DNA from 3 places in the Phyllobacterium sp. RCAM01083 genome. Region 2 is predicted to be linked to each of the others. Evidence: riboswitches for the same ligand, from Rfam matches in the RefSeq annotation. Region 2 holds a riboswitch; each other region holds the start of a gene.
What was found. Region 2 has a riboswitch for thiamine pyrophosphate ahead of thiC (phosphomethylpyrimidine synthase ThiC). Riboswitches for the same ligand answer to the same signal wherever they lie in the genome.
Positions count from the first base shown of each region.

Region 1: it holds a riboswitch for thiamine pyrophosphate, as region 2 does, so the genes downstream of both, ACZ25R_RS19490 (ABC transporter permease) here and thiC (phosphomethylpyrimidine synthase ThiC) in region 2, are expected to answer to the same signal.
Region 3: it holds a riboswitch for thiamine pyrophosphate, as region 2 does, so the genes downstream of both, thiB (thiamine ABC transporter substrate binding subunit) here and thiC (phosphomethylpyrimidine synthase ThiC) in region 2, are expected to answer to the same signal.

Region 1 is NZ_JBVFZN010000005.1:2,573,039-2,581,098, forward strand. Features, by position in the region: gene thiD (bifunctional hydroxymethylpyrimidine kinase/phosphomethylpyrimidine kinase) at 1-630, opposite strand, end outside; gene thiE (thiamine phosphate synthase) at 627-1,289, opposite strand; gene ACZ25R_RS19485 (ABC transporter substrate-binding protein) at 1,315-2,268, opposite strand; gene ACZ25R_RS19490 (ABC transporter permease) at 2,307-3,050, opposite strand; TPP riboswitch at 3,162-3,264, opposite strand; gene ACZ25R_RS19495 (TadE/TadG family type IV pilus assembly protein) at 3,321-4,271, opposite strand; gene ACZ25R_RS19500 (ABC transporter ATP-binding protein) at 4,397-5,170, opposite strand; gene ACZ25R_RS19505 (ABC transporter ATP-binding protein) at 5,167-6,000, opposite strand; gene nikC (nickel transporter permease) at 5,997-6,932, opposite strand; gene ACZ25R_RS19515 (ABC transporter permease) at 6,929-7,996, opposite strand; gene ACZ25R_RS19520 (ABC transporter substrate-binding protein) at 8,024-8,060, opposite strand, start outside.
Region 2 is NZ_JBVFZN010000005.1:520,741-528,800, reverse strand. Features, by position in the region: gene ACZ25R_RS09240 (hypothetical protein) at 224-415, opposite strand; gene ACZ25R_RS09235 (RrF2 family transcriptional regulator) at 721-1,170, shown strand; gene ACZ25R_RS09230 (class I SAM-dependent methyltransferase) at 1,459-2,058, shown strand; gene ACZ25R_RS09225 (thiazole synthase) at 2,059-2,832, opposite strand; gene thiS (sulfur carrier protein ThiS) at 2,836-3,033, opposite strand; gene thiO (glycine oxidase ThiO) at 3,036-3,989, opposite strand; gene thiC (phosphomethylpyrimidine synthase ThiC) at 3,989-5,821, opposite strand; TPP riboswitch at 5,919-6,035, opposite strand; gene ACZ25R_RS09205 (NADPH-dependent FMN reductase) at 6,125-6,694, opposite strand; gene rpsU (30S ribosomal protein S21) at 6,903-7,178, opposite strand; gene ACZ25R_RS09195 (RidA family protein) at 7,427-7,771, opposite strand; tRNA gene ACZ25R_RS09190 (tRNA-Lys) at 7,857-7,932, opposite strand; gene ACZ25R_RS09185 (PhzF family phenazine biosynthesis protein) at 8,036-8,060, opposite strand, start outside.
Region 3 is NZ_JBVFZN010000005.1:3,261,625-3,269,684, reverse strand. Features, by position in the region: gene ACZ25R_RS22880 (hypothetical protein) at 1-143, opposite strand, end outside; gene ACZ25R_RS22875 (thiamine diphosphokinase) at 247-873, opposite strand; gene ACZ25R_RS22870 (hypothetical protein) at 928-1,125, opposite strand; TPP riboswitch at 1,283-1,399, shown strand; gene thiB (thiamine ABC transporter substrate binding subunit) at 1,480-2,463, shown strand; gene thiP (thiamine/thiamine pyrophosphate ABC transporter permease) at 2,468-4,102, shown strand; gene thiQ (thiamine ABC transporter ATP-binding protein) at 4,095-4,847, shown strand; gene ACZ25R_RS22850 (M48 family metalloprotease) at 5,090-6,517, shown strand; gene ACZ25R_RS22845 (CarD family transcriptional regulator) at 6,568-7,176, opposite strand; gene fdxA (ferredoxin FdxA) at 7,529-7,867, opposite strand.

The sequences.
Region 1 (8,060 bases), 2.1 Mb from region 2:
GCCCGTGCCATGGTCATGGGTAGTGGCGAGCCGCGGTCCGTCGAAGCGCGTGACAGACGCACCGTCGAACAGAAGGTCGGTACTGAGGCTTGTGTGCCCGTGACCACCCTTGATCAGCACCGCTGCCGGGCCAAGCTTCAGCAGCAGCTCCGCCTGCCGCGCCATCTCCCGTTCGGTTTCCGCTACGGGGGTGCCGGTCAGCAATGCGGCTTCCGGCAGGTTGGGCGTGAGCACAAGTGCCAGCGGCAGGAGCTGTTGGCGCAGCGCCTCCACCGCCTCCGGCTGCAAAAGCCGATCGCCCGATGTTGCCACCATCACCGGGTCGACGACCGCCTTGCGCTGCCAGCGGTTCAAGGCTTCCGCGATGGCGTCAATGGTTTCGACCGTGGAAACCATGCCGATCTTGATGGCCCCGACCGCTATATCTGAGAGAACGGCATCGATCTGGGCGCGGATGATAGCCGGGCTCAGGTTCTCGATGGCGGTGACGCCGCGGGTGTTCTGTGCGGTGATCGCGGTCAGCACGCTCGTGCCATAGACACCGAGCGCCGAGAACGTCTTGATGTCGGCCTGGATACCGGCGCCACCGCCGCTGTCGGAACCGGCAATGGTCAGGGCAATGGCGGTCATGCGGTTGCCCTCAATGCCTCGTCGACGGCATCGCGAAGCACCTGTGCGGCGGCGCGCGGATCCGCCTGACGGAAGATCGCCGAAATCACCGCAACCCCATCGGCACCCGCGCGAATAGCCAGCGGGACCCGGCCGAGATCGATGCCCGCGATGGCGCCGACCGGCAGATCGGGCTTTGCCGCGCGGATGATGGCTGCCAGCCGGGCAAACCCGTCAAAACCGATCGGGCCGTCGGGATTGTGCTTGGCAGGGGTTTCGAACAGGCCGCCCACGCAGGCATAGTCGATGGCAGAGCTTATGGCCACCTGCGCATCGGCTTCATTCTTCACCGTCAGGCCGATGATTGCATCGGGGCCAAGCAGCGTGCGGGCGTCGGCGACCAGCATGTCCTCGCGCCCTATGTGCACACCCTCGACACCCGCCACCAGAGCGACGTCGATGCGGTCATTCACAAGCAGGGGGATGCCTGTGCCGTGCAGGGCCGCATGGATGGCACGGGCGCGCTCCACCATCTTGCGCGTCGGCGAATTCTTGTCGCGATACTGGATGATCGTGGCGCCGCCCCGCGCGGCCTGCAAAGCCAGGGCACCCAGATCGGCATCACCGCCGATGGCATCGACATCGACAATGGCATTCAGGCGGAAATCTACTTTTGGCATGGTCTTTTTCTCCGAATAAATCGTTTCACTGCAGTTCAACGGCGAGGTCATCCACCTTGGGCACCGATTTGATCAGCCCCGCCTCGTGCATAAACACGCCGAGCCGTTCATAACGGCTGCGGTCGAGGGCCGCGGGACGCTTGGCAAAACGCGGCAATGTATCGATCCATGCCTGCCGGTTCAGCGCATTGTCGAGATCGGGATAGGCCTTGACGAACAGCGACCAGGACTCATCGGGATGGTTGGTCAGATAAATCGCTCCCTTTTCCACGGCGCCGATGAAACGTTTCAAACGGTCGTCTTTCGCCAGATCGGGATGCGTCAGGAAGATCAGCTCGTCATAGACGGGCACGCCATGCTCCTCGGGAAAGAATGCCGTTCCCTTGTGGCCTTCCTGCGCCATCTGCGTCAGCTCGAAATTGCGGTAGCCGCCCACCGTGGCATCCACCTGATTGGCGATCAGCGATGCCGACAGGGCGAAGTTGACATTGATCAGCTCGACATCTCCCGTCTTCAGGCCTTCGGATTTCAGCATCGCGCCAAGCATGGCATCCTCAAAACCAGCCACGGAGAACCCGACTTTTTTGCCCTTCAGGTCCTTCAGGCTCTTGATCGGGCCATCGGCGAGGACGGTCACCGTGTTGAGCGGCGTCTCCACCAGGGTGCCGAAACGCACCAGCGGCAGGCCTTCATCATGGCTGAGATAGAGGTTGGGCTGATAGCCGATGGCGATGTCCGCCTGCTTGGCCGCCACGAGGCGCGGCGGCGCTGCCGGATCGGCTGGCGGGATCAGATCCACATCCAGTCCCGCTTCGCTGAAGAAGCCCTTTTCGCGGGCAACAACCAGCGGTGCATGATCGGGGTTGACGAACCATTCCAGCAGGACAGACAGCTTGTCTGCCGCCGCGGCGGGAAATGCGAGGAGAGACAAGGCGGTTAGCAGGATGATGGCGGGGGCAAACGCACGGCGGCGAAACATGGGCATTCCTTTATCAACGGGACGGGTAAACGGAGCGGTCATGATGCCTGCACCCAGGGCGTGAGACGTGCGGCGAAGGCATCGACGAGGAAACGCAGAACGATGGTCAGAACGGCGAGGATGATGAGGGCAGCAAACAGCGTATCGGTCTGCATGCGGGCATTGGCCTGCAGCATGACGAAGCCCAGTCCGCGCGAGGCACCGACCCATTCGCCGATCACGGCGCCAATGGGGGCAAAGACCGCCGCAACACGCAGGCCCGAACCGAGGCCGGGCAAGGCGCTGGGCACACGGATGAGGAACAGCGTCGCCAGCGGCGAGGCCTGTGTCAGGGCGGCGGCATCCAGCAGGTCCTGACTGGTCCGGCGCAGTGCATCGGCAAAGGACGAGGCGACGGGGAAGAAGATGATCAGGCTGGCCATGACGACCTTGGACGCAAGGCCGAAGCCGAACCAGAGAACCAGAAGCGGCGCAATGGCAAAGACCGGAAGCGCCTGCAGGACCAGCAGGAGAGGCCAGACGATCTGGCCGAAACCCGGCAGGCCGGCCACCAGAAGCGCAACAAGGATTCCGGCCATGGCACCGAAGAACAGCCCGAGCACGATCTCAAGCACCGTGATGGCGGCGTTGCTCAGGAGATAATGCTGCTGCTCGACCAGGGCGGCAATGACAGAACCGGGGCCGGGCAGGATGAAGCGCGGCGGCTGCAGCATCCAGACAGCGAGCTGCCAGCACGCAAGCACGGCCAGCAGGGCTCCGGCGATGCGGACGAGCATGCGCATGGCGGGCCGTCACAAACTCGGCGATTGGTGGTTCAGCGAAAACGGCATCTGCAGGACTCCATCAAACGTGTGGAGATCCGGATATGTGCGAAGACAAGGCAGAGTGCGTGAAGAATGCTCAATTCCCGTTCCTACGCCGGCATAACCCGGATCAGGTTCAAGGGTCCAGCTCGACGCTATCTCAGCACTGTACAGTGCCCCCCTCGGAATGAAGTCATGATGGAGCGGCGGCGGCGTAAAGTCAATCGCGCCGCACAGGGATTGCAGACATCAGTTGATCAAGCGGACATTTTCGTTGTCAACGGCTTTGCAGGCCGTGACAACGGTATAGAAAAAGTCCTGCTGATCCCAACCACCGCCGTCTTCCCATGCATGCTGATGGGTACCGGTACAGCTCAGAATATCAAGGATTGGTGGTATTGTGCCCTTCGGCAATTGCTTCCCATCAACAAACAGATAGTACACTTGGTCTTTATCATTTGTTTTCAAGGTCGCGTCGTATTGGGTCTTCGTGGAATCAGTAACGCATTGTACATATCTGTTGTTGGTGTCCTTGTTTCTCTTACCCAGATCGCAGCCATCCTGTTTGACGTCCATTTTCAAATAGAGATCTTTGTACCCGTCAAGATTGATTGTCGTCATCTGATTCTTATTGGGAACAGTGGTACCGGTCCCCCGCCCGTTAGCGCCGCTGTGATCATAGGGGTTGTACACAACTGTTCCCAAAGCCTTCTCGGTGCCGTTTAGCAACACCCCAACAATGGTCACACGTTTGAACCAATAGCCGTAGACATCGCCAACCGTAATGGAAGCGCTGCTTGGTTTGAGCGGCGCAAGGGCGGTGGCGGTAACACCAATCTGGACTGAGTTCTGGTTCAGCAACGACATGAAGAGGGTATTGGTCTGCCCTCCCAGATTGACGGTAACCTTCTGGTCCTTTGCACTGAAATTGACACTGACAGTGCTCGCCTTGGCGCCAAGATTGGCCCGCAAAAAGGCCCGCGCCCTGTCCTCGGCCGCCTGTGCATTGCCACCAGTGAAGATGGAGGCACCGGCCAGCGCCGCTGTGTCAGCGGCGTTCTGCAAATTGACTCTTTCATTTGAGGCAACGGTATAGTCAAGGGCAAGACCGGTCATGCCCATAAGCGGCACAAGCAGCAGACCGAAGGTCAGTGCCGTGGCCCCACGCTTGTCTCTCAGGAATTGTTTGAATTTGCTCATAGCCCGCTCCGGTTGTTGAGCGAACCATGAAGGCCATGCCGTAAATGCCTGCTTAGCAAATTCGTTCAGATTGTCTCAATCTGCGATAAGTCGTGCACCATGGTAAAAATCCGATAAAGCACGACCTAGGCAGCGGGTGCACCCGGCCGCACAAAACCCTCGCTGGCAACGAGCAGATTGCGCGTATAGGCCTGTGTCACCTTGCGGGCGGCAAGATCGGCGGCGGAAAGGCGCTCCACCTCGGCACCGCTCTGCATGACCATCAGCCGGTCGCACATGTGAGTGACCACAGCCAGATCGTGACTGACCATCAGGAAGGTCAGCTTGCGATCGCGGCGTATCTGTTCCAGCAGGTTCAGCACTTCGGCCTGTACGGATGCATCGAGCGCCGATGTCGGTTCATCGAGCAGCAGGATCGACGGCTCCAGGATCAATGCCCGGGCGATGGCGACGCGCTGGCGCTGGCCGCCGGATAGCTGATGCGAATAGCGGAAGCGGAAGCTGGAGCCGAGGCCCACCTCGTCGAGCGCGCGCAGGATTCGCTTTTCAATGTCGGTAAATCCGTGGACCGCCAGTGGTTCGAGCAGAAGCCGGTCGACGGTCTGGCGCGGGTGCAGCGAACCATAGGGGTCCTGGAACACCATCTGCACTTCACGATAGAACGCCTTGGTGCGCTTCTTGTCCAGCAGCTTGCCATTCACGGTGATCGAGCCGCCGCTGGTCGGCGCCAGCCCGGCAACCGCCCGCAGCAATGTCGATTTGCCGGAGCCGGATTCACCGACGAGCCCGAAGGATTCACCGGGCATCACATCGAGGCTGACACCCCGCAAGGCGCGGAAACGGTCGAACGTGACTTCAAGCTTGTCGACGACAAGCGCTTTGACAGGAGATGTCGTCATGCCGCCCACTCCGGCTTGCGATCAAGGACAGGGAGAGGATGGGTATCGGCACCAATTTTCGGCATGCAGTTCAGAAGCCCCTGCGTATAGGGATGTTTGGCATTGTGCAGGTCCTTGGCGGCGATCTCCTCGACGATATGGCCCGCATACATGACGATGACCCGGTCGCAGAACGACGAGACCAGCCGCAGATCGTGCGAAATGAAGATCAGCCCCATGCCGCGATCGCGCACCAGATTGTCGAGGATGGCGAGAACATCCAGCTGAACAGTCACGTCGAGCGCCGAGGTCGGTTCATCGGCGATGAGCAGTTCCGGGCCGGTGATCAACATCATGGCAATCATGGCGCGCTGCCCCATGCCGCCCGAAACCTCATGCGGATGGAGATCGAAGACGCGCTCGGGATCGCGAATCTGCACGGCGGCCAGCATGTCGAGCGCACGCTTGCGCGCCTCGGATTTGCTGACCCGTTCGTGGGTGCGCAGCGTCTCGACGATCTGCCGCCCGATGCTCATGACCGGATTGAGCGAATATTTCGGGTCCTGCAAAATCATGGCAATCCGGTTGCCGCGCAGCGACCGCCGTTCGGCAGCCGAGACTTTCAGCAGGTCGATGCCATCGAAATTCAACGTCTCTGCGGTAATTTTCGCATGCGGCGGCGTCAGCCCCATGATGGCGCGCCCGGTCTGGGACTTGCCCGAACCGGATTCGCCGACGATGCCGAGACGTTCGCGGCCGAGCGTGAAGGATACACCGCGCACGGCATCGACCACACCCGTCCGGGTCGGAAACTGGACCCGCAGGTCCTTGACAGTCAAAAGGGTGCTCATTGGTTATTGCCTCGCGGATCAAGCGCGTCGCGCAGGCCATCGCCCAACAGATTGAAGCCAAGGCTGACGATCAGGATGGCAAAGCCCGGTGCTGCGGCAACCCACCACTGATCCATGATGAAACGGCGGCCCGACGCAATCATCGCCCCCCATTCCGGCAATGGCGGCTGAGCGCCGAGACCAAGAAAGCCAAGACCCGCGGCAATCAGGATGATACCGGCCATATCCAGGGTCACACGGACAATCAGCGAGGACAGGCAGAGCGGCATGATGTGCCGCAGGACGATGCGGACCGGCGAGGCCCCCATCAGGCGGACGGCTGCAATATAGTCGGAATTGCGAATCGTCAGTGTTTCGGCGCGCGCAATACGCGCATAGGGTGGCCAGGACGTCACGGCGATGGCAAAGACCGCATTTTCGATACCAGGTCCCAGGGCCGCGACGAGCGCAAGTGCAAGAATAAGCTTTGGGAAGGCCAGAAAAATATCGGTGAGGCGCATAAGGATGGAATCGACCCAGCCTCCCGCATAACCCGCGGCAGTGCCGACGATCAGGCCAATGGGCGCTGCGATGATCGCTACGAGTATCACGACATAGAGCGTGAGGCGCGAGCCATAGATGAGGCGTGAGAGAATATCACGGCCCTGATCATCGGTGCCGAGCCAATAATCACCACCGGGTGGCAACAGGCGCGCATTGCGCAGGTCGCCGATAACGGGTGAATGTGGCGCAAGAACATTGGCCAATGCCGCAACCACCAGCAGGGCGACGATAATGGCAAGGCCGGCAAGCGCCAGCCGGTTGCTGGCGAAGCGGCCCCACACCAGATAGGCGCGGCCAAGTCTTGCCTGCAGGCGCGATTGCGGACGGTCACTCATCAGCCATTGACGGCGTGACATGGGTGGAGGCGGTGTATGCATTGTCTGGCTCATCGTGCGCGCGTCCGTGGGTCAAGCGCCTGATACAGAAGATCAGACAGGAGATTGATGGCAATGAACACTGCGCCAATGATGATGGTGCCGCCAAGGACCGCGTTCATATCCGCGTTTTGCAGGGAATTGGTGATGTACAGGCCGAGGCCCGGCCACGAGAAGACGGTTTCGGTCAGGACTGAACCTTCAAGCAAATTGGCATAGGACAGGGCAATGACCGTCACCAATGGCACGGCGGCGTTGCGCAAGGCATGGGCCCAGATGATGCGGGTTTCCGACAGGCCCTTGGCGCGGGCGGCAACGATGTATTCCTGTTCCAGCTCATTGAGCATGAAACTGCGGGTCATGCGGCTGATATAGGCAAGCGAGAAATAACCAAGCAGCGAAGCGGGCAGGATGATGAATGAGAAGATATTCCAGAAGGCGTCCCAATTGCCCTGCAGCACCGCATCAAGCAGATAAAAGCCGGTAATGGGTGTAAATGTGTATTCATAGATGACGTCGATGCGGCCCGGCCCCGAAGTCCAGCCAAGCTTGGCATAAAAGACCAGCAACGCCAGCAATCCGAGCCAGAAGATCGGCATGGAATAGCCGATAAGACCGATCAGACGCACGATCTGGTCGATCAGGCTGCCACGTTTGACGGCGGCAAGAACCCCAAGCGGTACGCCGAAAAGCGTGCCGATGAGCGTGCCGAACGTGGCAAGCTCCATGGTGGCGGGAAACACCCGGCGGATGTCGGTCATGACAGGATTGGAGGTCAAGACCGAATTGCCGAAATTACCCTGCAGCGCGCCTTTCACATAGATGAAGAACTGCTCATAGAGCGGCAGGTTCAGGCCATATTCCTCGCGCACGCGCTCAACCACATGGGCCGGAGCCCGATCGCCGACGATCGCCAGGGCGGGATCGATGGGAATGACCCGTCCGATAAAGAAAGTCACGGCGAGAAGGCCGAGGAAAGTGATCGCGCCGATCAGCACGAAGCGGCCAATAGCAATGGCAAGGCCGGAGGCCCAGGCGCCTGAACGCCTGGCCTCCAGTTGTGTTTCTGTGGTCGTCATAATTTCAGCCTTGGGCGCTTGCCCTGATCATTTCGATACGGTGAAAACGTAATTGGTATCGAAA
Region 2 (8,060 bases):
CCCATCCAACCCAGCGATGTCATAGGAGAACGGATATTTTTTCTGAGAATGCCGCCAAATCTCCGGGAGCGGAAGAATTGGAATTCCAACAATACCTTGCTTCTTAAAACTTTATTCCAAGAAATGACTAAAACGAAATATTCGCCCGGTCTATCCGGGCCGGTTCCGCAATCCGCTTCCACCCCGCGATGCCGCGAGGCAGCGTCGTGAACAAAAGCGCGGCTTACCAGAAGCCGCGATGCTGCCAGCACCAGAGGAAATCCTCCTCGGTCCAGTTGCGATGACGCTTGGCCGAGGCCTCGTCGCTGTCCCGCTTCTTCGCATCCCGTGCATCGGTGTCGAGTGTTTCCGAGGCGAATACCTCGCGCCACAGGCGTTCTGCCCGATTAAAGATGCCTGATACTTCACTGTACATTGCGACCTCCAGGGAACAATTGGGTTGCAGAGTGCAGCTGCCTCCAGGAGACAACCGATACCCGATGATGACCGGTTGTAAAAATTTGTCAACAATCACTACCGGTTTAATCGTGTATCGATTTTAACGCTTTCGCAACTTTTCGGGCGCTTAATTCTTAATGAATGATTATTTTTCAGAGCCTTAACAGCCATTTTTAAGACATTTGGCCGCCATGAAAAAACTCCATTTTTTAACACTTTAGCACTAGAAAATGTCACGCGAGGGACTATGACTGCATCTCACAGGGTGGTCAGGCAACAATCATGATTTCGCAGAAAGCCAAATATGCGCTCCGGGCGCTTGTCGTTCTCGCCAGAGCCGATGCCGAAAAGGCCCTTTTCATTTCGGACATCGCGGAAGAACAGAACATTCCGAAGAAGTTCCTGGAACAAATCCTGCTCGACCTGAAACATCAGGGCATCGTCATGAGCCGCCGCGGCAAGATGGGCGGCTATCTCCTGCTCAAGCAGGCACAAGACATCACCTTCGGCGAGGTCCTCAGGCTGATCGACGGGCCGATTGCGCCCCTGCCATGCCTCAGCAAGATTGCCTACCGGCGCTGCGAAGATTGCGACAGCGAGGACAAGTGCGAAATCCGCCATGTCTTCAGCGAAGTCGCCAATGTCACGCGCGGTGTGCTTGATAAGACCACGATTGCCGATTGCCTCGCCTATGGCGATGGCGGCAAGCTGGCAGCCGTGCTCGACAGTTAGAGCAGTTTGCGGCCATATTGAATCGTTCTGCCGGCGGGAATTTGCGGACAAGGTCAAGGGGTTTGACGAGACCGATGTTCTCCATCGGACGAAGTCAAAACCCGCAGGAATTGGGCCAAATTCACCCGGCCCTTCGGGTTTCCGGCTGGCGGACACCCACTTTGTCAGGCAGCTTCGTCCGATGGATAAACATCGGCCTTGCTACCTTCCGCGTGGATTGTCTCGCCATCCGGGAAACAGAACTGATCCAATATGGCCGCAAACCGCTCTAACCCCTCGGGAAACACCATGACTGCCAACGATCCGGAAACACTGGCCTTTTACGCCGATGAAGCCGTGCGTTACGCCAACCAGTCGCAGGCGCGCGCGTTTGACCATCTCGACGCCTACCTCGTCCTGCTGTCTCCCGGCGCCAGAATACTGGAACTCGGCTGCGGCGGCGGTGACGACACGGCGCATATGCTTGCCCGCGGCTTTGACGTGGTGCCGACGGATGGCTCGCCCGAGATCGCCGCCGAAGCGCAGAAGCGGCTTGGCATTGCCGTCGATGTCTTGCAGTTCGAGCATATTGCCGCGGACAATGCCTATGACGGCGTCTGGGCCAGTGCCTGCCTGCTGCACGTGCCGCGCGCCGGCCTGCCCGATATCATCAGCCACATCAACCGCGCCCTCAAACCCGGCGGACGGTTCTTTGCCAGTTTCAAGGCCGGTACGGCCGAAGGCCGTGACCGCTTCGGCCGCTACTTCAACTACCCCTCGCCGCAATGGCTGCGCCAGGCCTATGGCGAAGATCGCTGGCATGGCATCGATATCGCTGTGCTGATGGGCAGCGGCTATGACCGTGAGCCGACGCAATGGCTGCACGTCATCGCCACCAAGCAGCCCTGATCAGGTAAAGACGGCTTTTCCGATAACCGGCGTTGACGGCACCGCCACATCGCGCGGCTCTAGCATGCCCGCGTGAAAGGCCATGTGCCCGGCATCCACCGCCTTGGCGAAGGCGGTCGCCATGGCGATAGGGTCGGCAGCCTTGGCAACGGCAGTATTGAGCAGGATGGCATCAAAGCCGAGTTCCATCACCGTAGCGGCATGGGACGGCCGGCCAAGACCGGCATCGACGATGAGCGGCACCTCGGGGAAATGCCCGCGCAGGGCACGCAGGGCATGCAGATTGAGCGGGCCAAGCGCCGAGCCGATGGGCGCGCACCACGGCATCAGCACCTCGCACCCCGCCTCGAGCAGGCGCTCCGCCACGACCAGATCGTCCGTCGTATAGGGAAACACCTTGAAGCCGTCCGCTGTCAGGATCCGCGCTGCTTCCACCAGCGCAAACACATCCGGCTGCAGCGTGTCGTGATTGCCGATGACTTCGAGCTTGATCCAGTCGGTGGCAAAAATATCCCGGGCCATCTGGGCGGTCAGCACCGCTTCCTTGACCGTGTGGCAGCCCGCCGTGTTGGGCAGCACATGCACGCCGAGCGACTGGATCAGCGACCAGAACCTGTCGCCCGACTTGCCGCCCGCCATTTCGCGCCGCAGCGACACCGTGACGATCCTGGTTTCCGATGCCTTCACCGCATCCATCAGGATCGCCGGTGACGGATATTGCGCGGTGCCAAGCAGGAGGCGCGAGGACAGTTCGGTGCCATAAAGGGTCAGCATGGCTCAGCCTCCCTGCCGGGGGGTGAGGATTTCCACCCGGTCGCCTTCATTCAGCGCCACGGCAGCGCGCGCGGTCGCCCGCACCAGCTCGCCGTTGAGCGCGGTCGCCAGCCATTCGCCCTCATACTCAAGTTCGCCGAGCAAATCGGCCAGTGTTTTGGCCGCAACCTCGTGCGGCTCTCCATTGACGATCAGTCTCATGATCAAACTACCTTCTCCGAGTCAAAAGCCATCGCCGCCGCCTGCATCGCCATGGCAGGCGCCAGCAGAAATCCGTGCCGGTACAATCCGTTGATGCTGATCACCCGGCCATCGCGCTCGACGCGCGGAAAATTGTCCGCATAGGCCGGGCGCACGCCGACACCGGTCTCGATGATCGCTGCCTCGCCGAAGGCCGGATGCAGGCTGTAGGCGGCATTGAGCAGTTCCATCATCGACCGGGCAGTAACCGGCCCCGTCGCATCGCTTTCGATCATCGTCGCGCCGACCATGAAGAGGTGATCGGCGCGCGGGACGATGTAGACGGGAAAACGCGGATGGATCAGCCGGACCGGCCGGGCCAGCGCGATGTCGCGGGTTTGCAGGATCAGCATTTCACCGCGCACCCCGCGCAGATCCGGCTTGGCCGTGGAATAACCGGTGCAGTCGACAATGCGGTCGAATTTGCCCTCGTCCCGCTCGTTCTCAAAGCGAACGCCGGATGCGGCCAGCTTGGCCGCCAGCGCCGTCAGGGCGCGGCGCGGATCGAGATGCGCTTCGTCCCGGAAAAACAGCCCCCGGCGGAACCGCCCCGCAAGGTCGGGTTCGAGACTGCCCAGTTCCTGCGCGTCTACGCCGGCAAAACCCGAGGTGCGCGAGGCGAAACGGTCCAATTCCCCGGCATCACGCGCTGGCGCCAGCACCAGCGTGCCGTTGCGCACGACACGCCCCGGCAGGGCCGCCTCCCACCAGGAGGCAGCCTTCAATCCGAGTTCCAGCACCTGTTCATCGGCACTTTCCCGCTCGCAATACGGCGCAAGCATGCCGCCCGCATACCAGGAGGCGGTCGATGACGTGTCGCGGCGCGGGTCGAAGACGGTTACGTCTGCGCCCCGCGCCATCAGTTCATGTGCGGCGGTGAGCCCGGCCACGCCAGCGCCTTTGACAAGAATGCGCATCAGAAATCGTCACCCCCGACCGGAATGGGCACAGCCGCGGACGTCAGCGGCATGTAGAGATCGCCGCCCTGCCGGAATTTTTCCGCCATGGCTGACATGCCCTCCTTCTGCGCTTCGGCGCGGATATCGTGGGAAATCCGCATCGAACAGAATTTCGGCCCGCACATCGAGCAGAAATGCGCCACCTTGTGCGCCTCCTTCGGCAATGTCTCGTCGTGGAACAGCCGCGCCGTTTCGGGATCGAGCGACAGGTTGAACTGGTCTTCCCAGCGGAACTCGAAACGCGCCCGCGACAAGGCATCGTCCCGCACCTGCGCCGCCGGATGGCCCTTGGCAAGGTCCGCCGCATGGGCGGCGATCTTGTAGGTGATCACCCCGATCTTCACATCGTCGCGGTTGGGCAGGCCGAGATGTTCCTTCGGCGTGACATAGCAAAGCATGGCGGTGCCGAACCAGCCGATCATCGCCGCACCGATGCCCGACGTGATGTGATCATAACCGGGCGCGATATCGGTGGTGAGCGGTCCCAATGTGTAGAACGGCGCCTCGCCGCAGACGGCAAGCTGCTTGTCCATGTTCGCCTTGATCTTGTGCATCGGCACGTGGCCGGGGCCCTCGATCATCACCTGGCAGCCCTTGGCCCAGGCAATCTGCGTCAGCTCCCCCAGCGTCTCCAGCTCGGCAAACTGCGCCGCATCGTTCGCATCGGCAATGGAACCCGGCCGCAGCCCGTCCCCCAGCGAGAAGCTGACATCATAGGCACGGCAGATATCGCAGATTTCCTCGAAATGCTCGTAGAGGAAACTTTCCCGGTGATGATGCAGGCACCACTTGGCCATGATCGAGCCGCCGCGCGACACGATGCCGGTGACGCGGTCGACGGTCAGCGGGATGTAATGCAACCGAACACCCGCATGGATGGTGAAATAATCGACGCCCTGCTCCGCCTGTTCGATCAGCGTGTCGCGATAGACCTCCCAGGTCAGGTCTTCGGCAATGCCGCCGACCTTTTCCAGCGCCTGATAGAGCGGCACGGTGCCGATCGGCACGGGGGCGTTGCGGATGATCCATTCGCGGATATTGTGGATGTTGCGGCCGGTCGACAGGTCCATCACCGTGTCGGCACCCCAGCGGATGGCCCAGACCATTTTTTCCACTTCCTCCGCCATGGAGGAGGTCACTGCGGAATTGCCGATATTGGCGTTGATCTTGACCAGGAAGTTGCGGCCGATGATCATCGGCTCGAGTTCGGGATGGTTGACATTGGCCGGAATGATCGCCCTGCCCCGGGCAATCTCCTCGCGCACGAATTCCGGTGTGACATAATCCGGCACCGACGCGCCGAAGGAATTGCCGTCGCGCTCCAGCTGCGCCCGCGCCGCGTCGCGGCCGAGATTTTCGCGGATCGCCACATATTCCATCTCAGGCGTGATGATTCCCGCCCGGGCATAGGCGAGCTGCGTCACGGCTTTATCGCCCTTCGCCCGCAGTGGCCGGTTGCGCACCGGGAACTCCGGGGTCAGCCGTTCACCGGTGACGAAGCCATTGTCCTCCAGCTTGACGTGGCGGCCGTCATAGGCGGCAAGGTCGGCATGGCCGGCAAGCCAGCTTGCGCGGATGCGCGGCAGGCCCTTGGCGATGTCAATCGCAGCGTTGGCATCCGTATACGGCCCGGACGCGTCGTACACCGTCACCGGCGGCTCGCCCGCTGTCGGATGCACCGATATCTGGCGCAACGGCACGCGGATATCCGGATGGATATGGCCGGGTTTGTAAATTTTGATCGAGGCCGGCAGCGGTCCTGCCGAAACGGTTGGGGTAATTACGGTCATCATCAGGCTCCTAAGCAATCAAGCGTGGAAACCCAGTTCTGTGCCGGAAGGATGAAAAGAGATTGCGAATCCGGATACGGATGTGCCGAGGCTGACTCGCATGACTTTCGCACCGTCCCTACGCCAGTATGAACTGGATCAGGTTCAACGGGTCACTGCGCTGCAAAAGCCAGCAGAATCTCAGCCCCTTGTCGGGACCCCCCTGGTGAATGTCTTGAATTGAACGCCCGATCCGCCATTTGTCAAGCGAATCGGTAAAATCGTGTGTGTGGCGCCCCGTCGATTCCGGGCACCTTGACCGGATCAGGACGCGCGCAGCGGCTTCAACGCATTGCTCCACTTGAGCAATTCGCCAATCATGGTGTTAGCGCTCGCCGTCACCAGTTCATTGGCCTGGAAGACGCCTTCATCGTTGATGAACTGCTGGTACGCCGGAACGGGAACGCCTTCGGGAATGGGAACCATCCGCAGCCCTGCGATGAGGCCCTTGACCGATTCGACCGAGCGCAGGCCGCCCGACACGCCGCCATAGCTGACGAAACCGACCGGCTTGTAGTTCCATTCCTGCCAGAGATAAATGATCGCATTGGTCAGGGACGGCGGAGCGAAATAGTCATATTCCGGCGTCACGAACACGATCGCATCACCCGCTTCGATCAGCGCGCTCCACTTTTTCGTGTGCGCATGTTCATACTTCCGGGCACGCGGGTGGTTGGGTTCGTCGAAAACCGGCAGGTTGAGATCCGCCAGGTCAATCAGAACCGGCTCGAACTGGCCGTCCTGGCTGGCAAAATCATGGAACCATTTGGCAACCGGCTGACCGGCGCGGCCCGGACGGGTGCTGACGTGGACGATGTTGAGCTTGGGTGCCATTGAAAGGTCTCCATAAGGCTTGAATATCATGGAGCATGCATAGGCGCGGCGTGATGCGGCGCACAAGAAGGCACTTTTTTGAAACCGGGTAATATCGATGTGAAGACGATAGTTATGGCGGAGTCTTCACAAAACGAAACCCGCTCCAGCATGGCTCGCTGTGCGGGTTCTGTCGCGTTTTGCAAGGACCGGAAACTCCGGTCATTGATTATCGGTTGTTGCTGAAATCGCTGGTAGCGGCACCTGGACGGGCAACGCGTTCTTTCTTCTTCGGACCAGGAAGCAGACCTTCACGCTGTGCCTGCTTGCGCGCTGCCTTGCGGGCGCGGCTGACGGCTTCAGCCTTTTCACGGACACGGCGCTCGGACGGCTTTTCAAAAGCCTGGCGCGCCTTCATTTCGCGAAAGAGACCTTCGCGCTGCATCTTCTTTTTCAGGACCCGGAGGGCCTGTTCAACATTGTTGTCACGGACGAGAACTTGCAATCGTTTTCCTTACCCATGCTTGTCTCGTCTTGCGGGCGTAAGCGTCACAATCAGACAAGCGTTTGATGAATTACCACAACGGCAATCCCGAGAAGCGCGGACTTTATTCATTCCCGCGCTAAAAATCCAGTGCACAGGAGCAGTTTTACTGACATCCACTTCATTTCATCCCGGCAAATTCAATATTTCCGCCGGGATGAACCTGCCGCCCTGCCAAATCCGCCGTGTCGGGCGGATTTGGCAGGGAATCAGATGGCAGCGGTGATGATGATTTCGACGAGGTAGTCCGGGGTCGCCAGCTTGGCTTCGCCGGTGGCGCGCGCAGGCGTGTTGGCCGGATCGACCCAGGCATCCCAAACCGCATTCATTTCGGCAAAGTCCTTCATGTCGGCCATCCAGATGATCGCCTGCAGGATCTTGGACTTGTCGGAACCGGCTTCCTTCAACAGGCGCTCGACCGAAGCCAGGACATCCTTGGTCTGCTCGGTGACGCTCTTGCCCGGTGTGCCTACCTGCCCTGCGAGATAAACCGTGTTGCCATGGATAACGGCCTGGCTCATGCGTGGACCGACTTCAATACGACGAATGCTCATGGAAAGCTCCTCTAGCAGTTTGGGTAGATCGATACTGGACAGGCATATAAGAAAAAAGGGCCATACGGCCCTTTTTTCAAAGAAATGGTGGGCACAGTAGGGATCGAACCTACGACCCGCTGATTAAGAGTCAGCTGCTCTACCAACTGAGCTATGTGCCCGTCAGCCGCTTTGACGACCGAAGGTGGGGGCTCTATAACGGGGCAAAACCGGCCTGTCCAGCCCTTCTTGAAAACTTTATGTCAGCTTTGAACAATAAGTTGTTTAAACAAAAAGCTGTCCCTCCGCC
Region 3 (8,060 bases), 2.7 Mb from region 2:
CCACCGATTGCACCACCAGCCAAAGCACCAAGTGCTGCACCGCCAACGCCATAACCCGCCGTACGCTGCTCACTTGTTGTGCAACCGGCTACCGAAAATGCCAGAAGTGCGGCAACTGCTACTGTCGACAAACTTTTCAACATGGAAGACCTCTCCCGTTTCAAAACTAAACTAACCAGCTTGCGTCCCCAATGCTGTGCCGCAAGAATTGCACTTTCCGCGTTGTTTTACAAGCGGTTCGCAATTTTACGGCGCAGCAATCAGGACTGCATTGCCTGAACGAAGCGATACGTGGAGATTTCCACACACGGCATTCGACACTGTAAGCGATGAACCGAAAGAAAGTTCCATATTTTCCAGCGGCCATCGCGCACCATGGATAAATAATCCGCGCAGGGACGTAAAGGCCACAATGCTGAATACCGTTCCATCGGCAAAATCGAACGCATATTCTCCTGCAACCAGGGGATGCGCTTCCTCGCTTCCGCTGGAGAGAATGATCTTCCGGCCTTCCGCCGCATGGCGGGTGGCCATGGTCAGGTGCAGCAGGGTGTGGTCGGTGCGTTCACCGCCAAAGGCGCCGCACAGGATCACTTCGGTGGCGCCCAGCCGGTAGGCCTCGTTGAGTGCCAGTTCGCCGTCGGTCATGTCCTTGGCGGCCGGAAAAACCGAACGCGGCACATGCGCATAGCGTTCGGCAAGTTCAGGCGATGTCGAATCGAAATCGCCCAGCCACAACTCGGGTTCAACGCCCAGCGCCTGCGCATGGGCAATGCCGCCATCGGCCGCAAGAACGCGCGCCCCGGCAATGAGATGCCGGAGACGGTCGGTGACGTGAACGGTTCCACCAAGAAGAAGGACGAATTTGCTCATGCACCGGCCATAGCATGGCACAAGCCGGTCGCACAGGGCATCCGTGATTCGAGGTTAAACGAAGCGCCCGAGTGCAATCGCGGCCATGCCGGCAATCGCCACGCCGATGGCCAGAAACAGGCTCGGATAAAGCTCCGGGATGAATTTCTGCCGGCGCGGACGCAGGAGGATCGCCTTGCGGCGGGCGTTTTGGGAAGCCGGGTTCTGCTGCACCCTGACATGGGAATGATAAAAACCGTGACCACGAAACATGATTGACCCTTTCCATCGGAAAACAGCCGCACGGGATGTTTTCGCTGGGGACAATAGGCGCGCCAGTATCAGCTTTCGATTTGGCAGAACCGGCAAAACATAAAGATTTCATAAGCATCGACCGCTTGCACGGTTCCGGCCGAACCTCTATCCTTGTCACGCTCTAACGGGGTGCCGGTCGCATGGACCGGCTGAGAGGCGCACGGGGAAACCCTGCCAACCCGCGGAACCTGATCCGGTTTGTACCGGCGGAGGGATTAGACGCGGCAGATTTGCCGGCGCACCAATCCTTTTGAACACTGCTGATAGGAGGCGCCGATGCGGCCATTCGAGACTATTGTAAAAACAGCGGCCATGGTGACCGCTCTGTTCGCCGTCATTCCCCTTGGCACCGCGCATGCCGAAGGCAAACTCACCGTCTACACCTATGAAAGCTTCACCGCCGAATGGGGCCCCGGCCCGAAGGTCAAACAAGCCTTCGAAAAGCAATGTGCCTGCACGGTCGAATTCGTGGCGGTTGCCGATGGTGTTGCCCTGCTCAACCGGGTCAAGCTGGAAGGCGGGTCAACCAAGGCGGATGTGGTGCTCGGCCTCGACACCAACCTGACCTATGAGGCCAGGCAAACCGGCCTGTTTGCCCCCCATGGCATCGACACCTCCGCCGTGAGCATCCCCGGCGGCTACACCGATGATACCTTCGTTCCCTATGACTACGGCTATTTCGCCGTCATCTACGATTCCGAGAAGCTGAAGACCCCGCCGGAAAGCCTGAAGGAACTGGTCGAAGGCGACCCGAAGCAGAAGATCGTCATCGAAGACCCCCGCACCTCGACGCCCGGTCTCGGCCTGCTGCTCTGGGTCAAGTCGGTCTATGGCGACAAGGCCGGGGAAGCCTGGGCAAAGCTGAAAGACCGGGTGCTGACCGTCACGCCCGGCTGGTCGGAGGCCTATGGTCTCTTCACCAAGGGCGAAGCGCCGCTGGTGCTGTCCTACACGACGTCGCCGGCCTATCACCTGATCGCCGAGCGCGTGGACCGCTACAAGGCCATTTCGTTCAGCGAAGGCCATTACCTGCAGGTCGAAGTCGCTGCCCAGACCGTCAACGGGGCGAAAAACCCGCTCTCGGCGCAGTTTCTTGCCTTCATGACCAGCCCGGCGTTTCAGGATGCGATCCCTGAAAACAACTGGATGTATCCCGCTGCGAAAACCACCGACGCGCTGAACCCGGCCTTCGAAACCCTTGTTCAACCCGTCAAGACCCTGGCCTTCCCCTCCGAGGAGGTCGCCAAGAACCGTAAAGCCTGGATCGATGAGTGGCTCGCGGCCATGAGCCTGTAGCATTGTGATTGCCATCCGCAGTTTCAGACCATGGGCGGGGGCATGCGCCCTCGCCTTTCTGGCGGCACTTGCGGGTGGCGCACTGCTTAGTCTCGCATCCGAAGCGCTGCGCGGCAGCACGGAAGGTTTTGCCGCATTCGACAGCTATCTGTGGCGGGTGGCGCGGTTCACGCTGGTGCAGGCGCTCCTGTCCATGCTGCTTGCGGTTGCCTTTGCCATTCCACTCGCGCGCGCCTTGCATGAACATCCCGCCTTTCCCGGCCGCGCGCTGATTCTGCGGCTGTTTGCCCTGCCCTTGGCCTTACCCGCGCTTGTTGCGGTGCTGGGCATCACCAGCATCTATGGCCGCAACGGCCTGCTGGCCTTTGCTTTCAGCAGCCTCGGCATGGACACCATACCCAATATTTACGGGCTTCCCGGCATCCTTCTCGCCCACGTCTTTTTCAACCTGCCGCTGGCGACCCGGCTCGTGCTTGCAAGCCTTGATTCCATTCCTTCGGATTACTGGAAACTCGCCGCGCAGCTCGGCATGGGCGGCTGGGCACGCTTCAGCCTGATCGAATGGCCGGTCATCCGCCGCAATCTGTCCGGTATTGCCGGGCTGATCTTCATGCTCTGCATCACCTCGTTCACGATCGTGCTGACCCTGGGCGGCGGACCGCGTGCCACCACGCTGGAAGTGGCGATCTACCAGTCCCTGCATTTCGATTTCGATATTGCCCGCGCCGTCTCGCTCACACTGCTGCAACTGGGCCTGACCATTGCCGTGCTGCTGCTGCTCGGCCTGACGGGCAAACCGGCAGACGAAGGCTTCAGTCTCCAGACGACCACACGGCGCTTCGAGCGGCCGGGCCGTGCAGCGCAATGTGTCAATACGGCGATCATTCTCCTCGGACTGCTCTTTGTCGGCCTGCCCATGGGCGGAACCGTTGTCTCCGGGCTTGGCGCCGACCTGGCGCGCCTGATGAGCGAATCCATCGTCTGGCGCGCCATTGCCACAAGCATCGTGCTTGGCGCGGCCGCGGCCCTGCTCTCCCTCGCGCTGTCACTGTCGCTTGTCATCGCCCGGGAGTATCAGCAGAGCCGGCGGCGAACGGTTTCGCCGGGTCTGTTCGAACGGTCACTGGATCTGGGGGCGAGCCTGATCATGGTGGTGCCGCCCATTGTCATCGGCGCCGGCTGGTTCATCCTCTCGCGCCATGCCATCAACCCGTTCAGCCTTGCGCCCGTCATGGTCATCGGCGTCAATGCCGCCATGGCCGTGCCCTTCGCCTTCCGCATCCTGCGCCCGGCCTGGGATACGGCCGCAAGCCGCCACAACCGGCTTTGCCTCCAGCTCGGCATCACCGGCTGGGACCGGCTGCGCCTGATCGACTGGCCGGCTTTGCGCCTGCCCATGGGTGTTGCCTTCGCCTTTGCCATGGCCCTGTCGCTGGGCGATCTTGGAACCATCGCGCTGTTCGGCAATGATTCCATCCAGACCCTGCCTTTCCTGCTCTTGCAGCGCATGGGAAGTTATCGCACACAGGATGCAGCGGGACTGGCGCTGATCCTTGGGGTCCTGTGCCTGCTCTTGATGTTCGCAGCCGACCGCGGTGCGGCCAGCCTCGCCCGACAGGACAATGCAAGAGATGGCTGAACAAACGGAAAAGATCACAACCGGCGGCGCCGCGATCCGGCTTGATGCCGTTCGCTTCGATTATGGCGACATGGCCATGCGTTTCGACCTTGCCATCGCACCGTCGTCCATTGCCGCCATCATCGGGCCGAGCGGCGCGGGCAAATCCACGGTTCTCAATCTCATTGCCGGTTTCGAGGCACCGCTCTCCGGCCGTGTGCTGATCGGCGATGCCGATGTCACGCATGCCGAACCATCCCGGCGCCCGGTTTCCATGGTGTTTCAGGACAACAATCTTTTTGCCCATCTCGACGTTGCCGCCAATATCGGTCTTGGCCGCAGGCCGGGCCTGCGCCTCGACGCGGCGGATCAGCAGGCGGTCCACGACGCCATCGCCAAGGTCGGGCTTGCGGGCAAGGAGACGCGCAAACCGGCGGCACTGTCGGGCGGGGAACGCCAGCGCGTTGCCATCGCCCGGGCGCTGGTGCGCAACCGGCCTGTACTGTTGCTTGATGAAGCCTTTGCTTCACTTGGTCCAGCATTGCGCCATGAAATGCTTGATCTGGTCGGACAACTGCAAAAAGATACTGGAATGACTGTTGTGATGGTCACCCATCATCCGGACGATGCTTTGCGTTTACCATCAACGCTGTTCTTTCTCGAAAATGGCCATGTGGCAGCATCGGGACCCGCGGGCGAATTGCTCTCAGCCAAAGGCCCCTCCCTGTTGCGAAAATATCTCGGCTCGCAAGAGTTATCACTTTGACATATTTTGTACTCAATGGGTCTCATAAGAAATCAATGTAATTCTTGCCCCAGCCTGCTCAACGGGCTAGCTAGAAAGTAAGCACACCGATTCCGCAGGCAAAAGACGAGTGAGAACTTGGCTTTAGCGTTTGCACTGGCGCCGCACGACATGAGGACATGATTCTGGGCTCGCACATTCTCCCCATCGGCAATCGACGGTTCCATCCGGCAGTACGAAGCACGACCGTGGTTTCGACGACGCTGCTGCTCGCCTTTCTGTCGGGCTGCCAGGTGCTCAACGTCACCAAGGAAGATGCGCTCGGCCCGTCCTCAAGCCCTGTCATCGTCGACAATGTCTCGAAGAATGACCGGCTGGCCAAACTGAGCGCCGAACAGCATCCCCGCATCCTGGCCACCTATGGCGGCGAGTACAAGGACGCGAAGCTCGAACGCATGGTTGCCAAGGTCGTCGGCAATCTGACCACCGTATCGGACAATCCGACCCATACCTATCGCATCACCATCCTCAATTCGCCCAACATCAATGCCTTCGCACTGCCGGGCGGCTATCTCTATGTCACCCGCGGCCTGCTTGCGCTGGCCAATGACAGCGCGGAACTTGCCGCTGTCATTGCCCATGAAATGGGCCATGTGATCGCCAATCACGGCATCGAACGCCAGCAGCGCGAAGCGGAAGCCGTCATCGCCGGCCGCGTTGTGTCGGAAGTGCTGCAGGACGACCAGGCGGGCCGCGAGGCGCTCATTCGCGGCAAGCTGCGCATGGCGCAGTTCTCGCGCAACCAGGAATTGCAGGCGGATGCCATCGGCATCAAGATGATCGGCGAAGCCGGGTATGATCCGTTTGCAGCTGCGCGCTTCCTGCAGTCGATGGCCTCCTATGCGGACTTCCGCAACGTCTCCGGCGCCACCGATGCCAGCCTCGACTTCCTTGCCAGCCACCCCTCCGCGCCGCAGCGCATCGAGCTGGCGCGCGGCCATGCCCGCAAGATCGGTGCGCCCGGTGTCGGCACGACGGACCGCGATTCCTTCCTGCAAGGGATCGACGGGCTGCTCTATGGCGACACGCCGGAAGAAGGCTATGTCCGCGGCCGCACCTTCGTGCACCCGCTGCTCGGCGTCAGCTTCACCGTGCCGGACGGCTTTGTTATCGACAATTCCGCAGCCGCGGTCATGGCAACCGGACCCGGCGAAGTCGCGATCCGCTTTGACGGAACCCAGGTTTCCGGCAAGACATCGATGGTCGACTACATGCGCAGCGGCTGGGTAACCGGCCTGGACAATGCCAGCGTCAAGGCGACGACATTCAACGGCATGCCCGCCGCCACGGCAAAAGCCAAGGCGGACCGCTGGGAATTCGATATTTTCGTCGTGAATTCCGGCGACCGCATCTACCGCTTCCTGACGGCAGCGCCCACGGGCAGCACGGCACTGATGCCGGCGGCGCAAACGGTGACGCAGAGCTTCCATTTGCTGACGGCACAGGAAAAGGCCAACATCAAGCCGCTGCGGATCCGCGTTGTCACGGTCAAGGCGGGCGATACGCTCGCCAGCCTCTCCAGCCAGATCATGGGCACGGACCGCAAGCTGGATCTCTTCCGGCTGATCAACGCCCTGCCGCCCGGCGGCACGGTTTCCGTCGGCGACAAGATGAAGATCATCAGCGAATAACAAAAAGCCCGGTAAAACCGGGCTGTTTGTTGAAAGGGATGAACCCGCTGTTACGCGGCTTCTTCCTGTTCGTCTTCAACGGAAATGTCCGCATCAGCTTCGGTTTCTTCAGTCTTCGCGCCGCGCTTGGGACCTTTGGCGAGATTGACTTCAATCAGACGGACGGCTTCGGTTTCCGACATCTTGTTGACGGCGGAAATTTCACGGGCCATGCGGTCGAGCGCTGCTTCATAGAGCTGGCGTTCGGAATAGGACTGTTCCGGCTGATTGTCGGCACGGAAAAGATCGCGGACAACTTCCGAAATGGAAATCAGATCGCCCGAGTTGATCTTCGCATCATATTCCTGCGCGCGGCGGGACCACATGGTGCGCTTGATACGGGCCCGTCCCTGAACTACCTTCAGCGCACGGTCGACATAATCTGTTTCTGAGAGTTTGCGCATACCAATGGCGGTTGCCTTTGCAACCGGTACCTTCAGGCGCATCTTGTCCTTCTGAAAGTCAATCACGAAAAGTTCGAGCTTGTGGCCCGCAACTTCCTGTTCTTCGATATTGACGATCTGGCCTACGCCGTGAGCCGGATATACAATAAACTCACCCGTCTTGAATCCGATACGCTGGGCGGTCTTTTTCTGCGGAACTGCTGTCATGCGCTTCATTACTCCCTGCTGCGCCCGGCAAAACGCACCGGTTAAACCAATCACTGGAAACCGGAACCCGGTTTGTCGGCCGCCAATATTTTCACGCAAAGCAATCCGGACCAAACAGCAGGACGGGTCACAATCAAAGAACCTCAACCTGAACTGTTAAGTCCGGAAAAAATCTAGCCGATTGGTGATTTATGCTTTAGCGCCACGAAATTGACGTCCAATGATCAACATATCGCAGCACCATAACATGAAAAGTGATCAGAATCAACTTTTTGCTGCACAAGCGCAAACTAAACGCATTGCAAGACTTGATTTTCAGGGCAAATCAGTCTTGCGGGCAACTGCGGTACCCCGAATAAGTTTAGTCGCCTTCGCCCGGTTCCGGGGAGAAGTATTTCTCGAGTTTACCGGTGACGCCGTCCATTTCCTTGGCATCGCTGGGCGCATCTTTCTTCGCCGAAATATTCGGCCATTTTTCCGCATATTCCGAATTCAGCTGCAGCCAGCTGTCGAGGCCCGGCTCGGTGTCCGGCTTGATGGCCTCCGCAGGGCATTCCGGTTCACACACGCCGCAATCGATGCACTCATCCGGGTGGATGACGAGCATGTTCTCACCTTCGTAAAAACAATCGACCGGACAGACCTCAACGCAATCCATATATTTGCAGCGGATGCAATTGTCGGTCACAACATATGTCATTTACTGGCTCCTGAAGACACCATAGTCAGCGTGTCAGCGGTTGAGGTAACGATTTGGCACCGGCCTGACAAGAGGGGAAAACGGACTGCGGCACCAGAACGCGGCCCGAAAAATCTCGACGTGCAAAAGGATTGTCTTCATCACATCAGGACCGAGCCATTGTCCAAGTCCGCAGCGTGCCATTCATCGCATC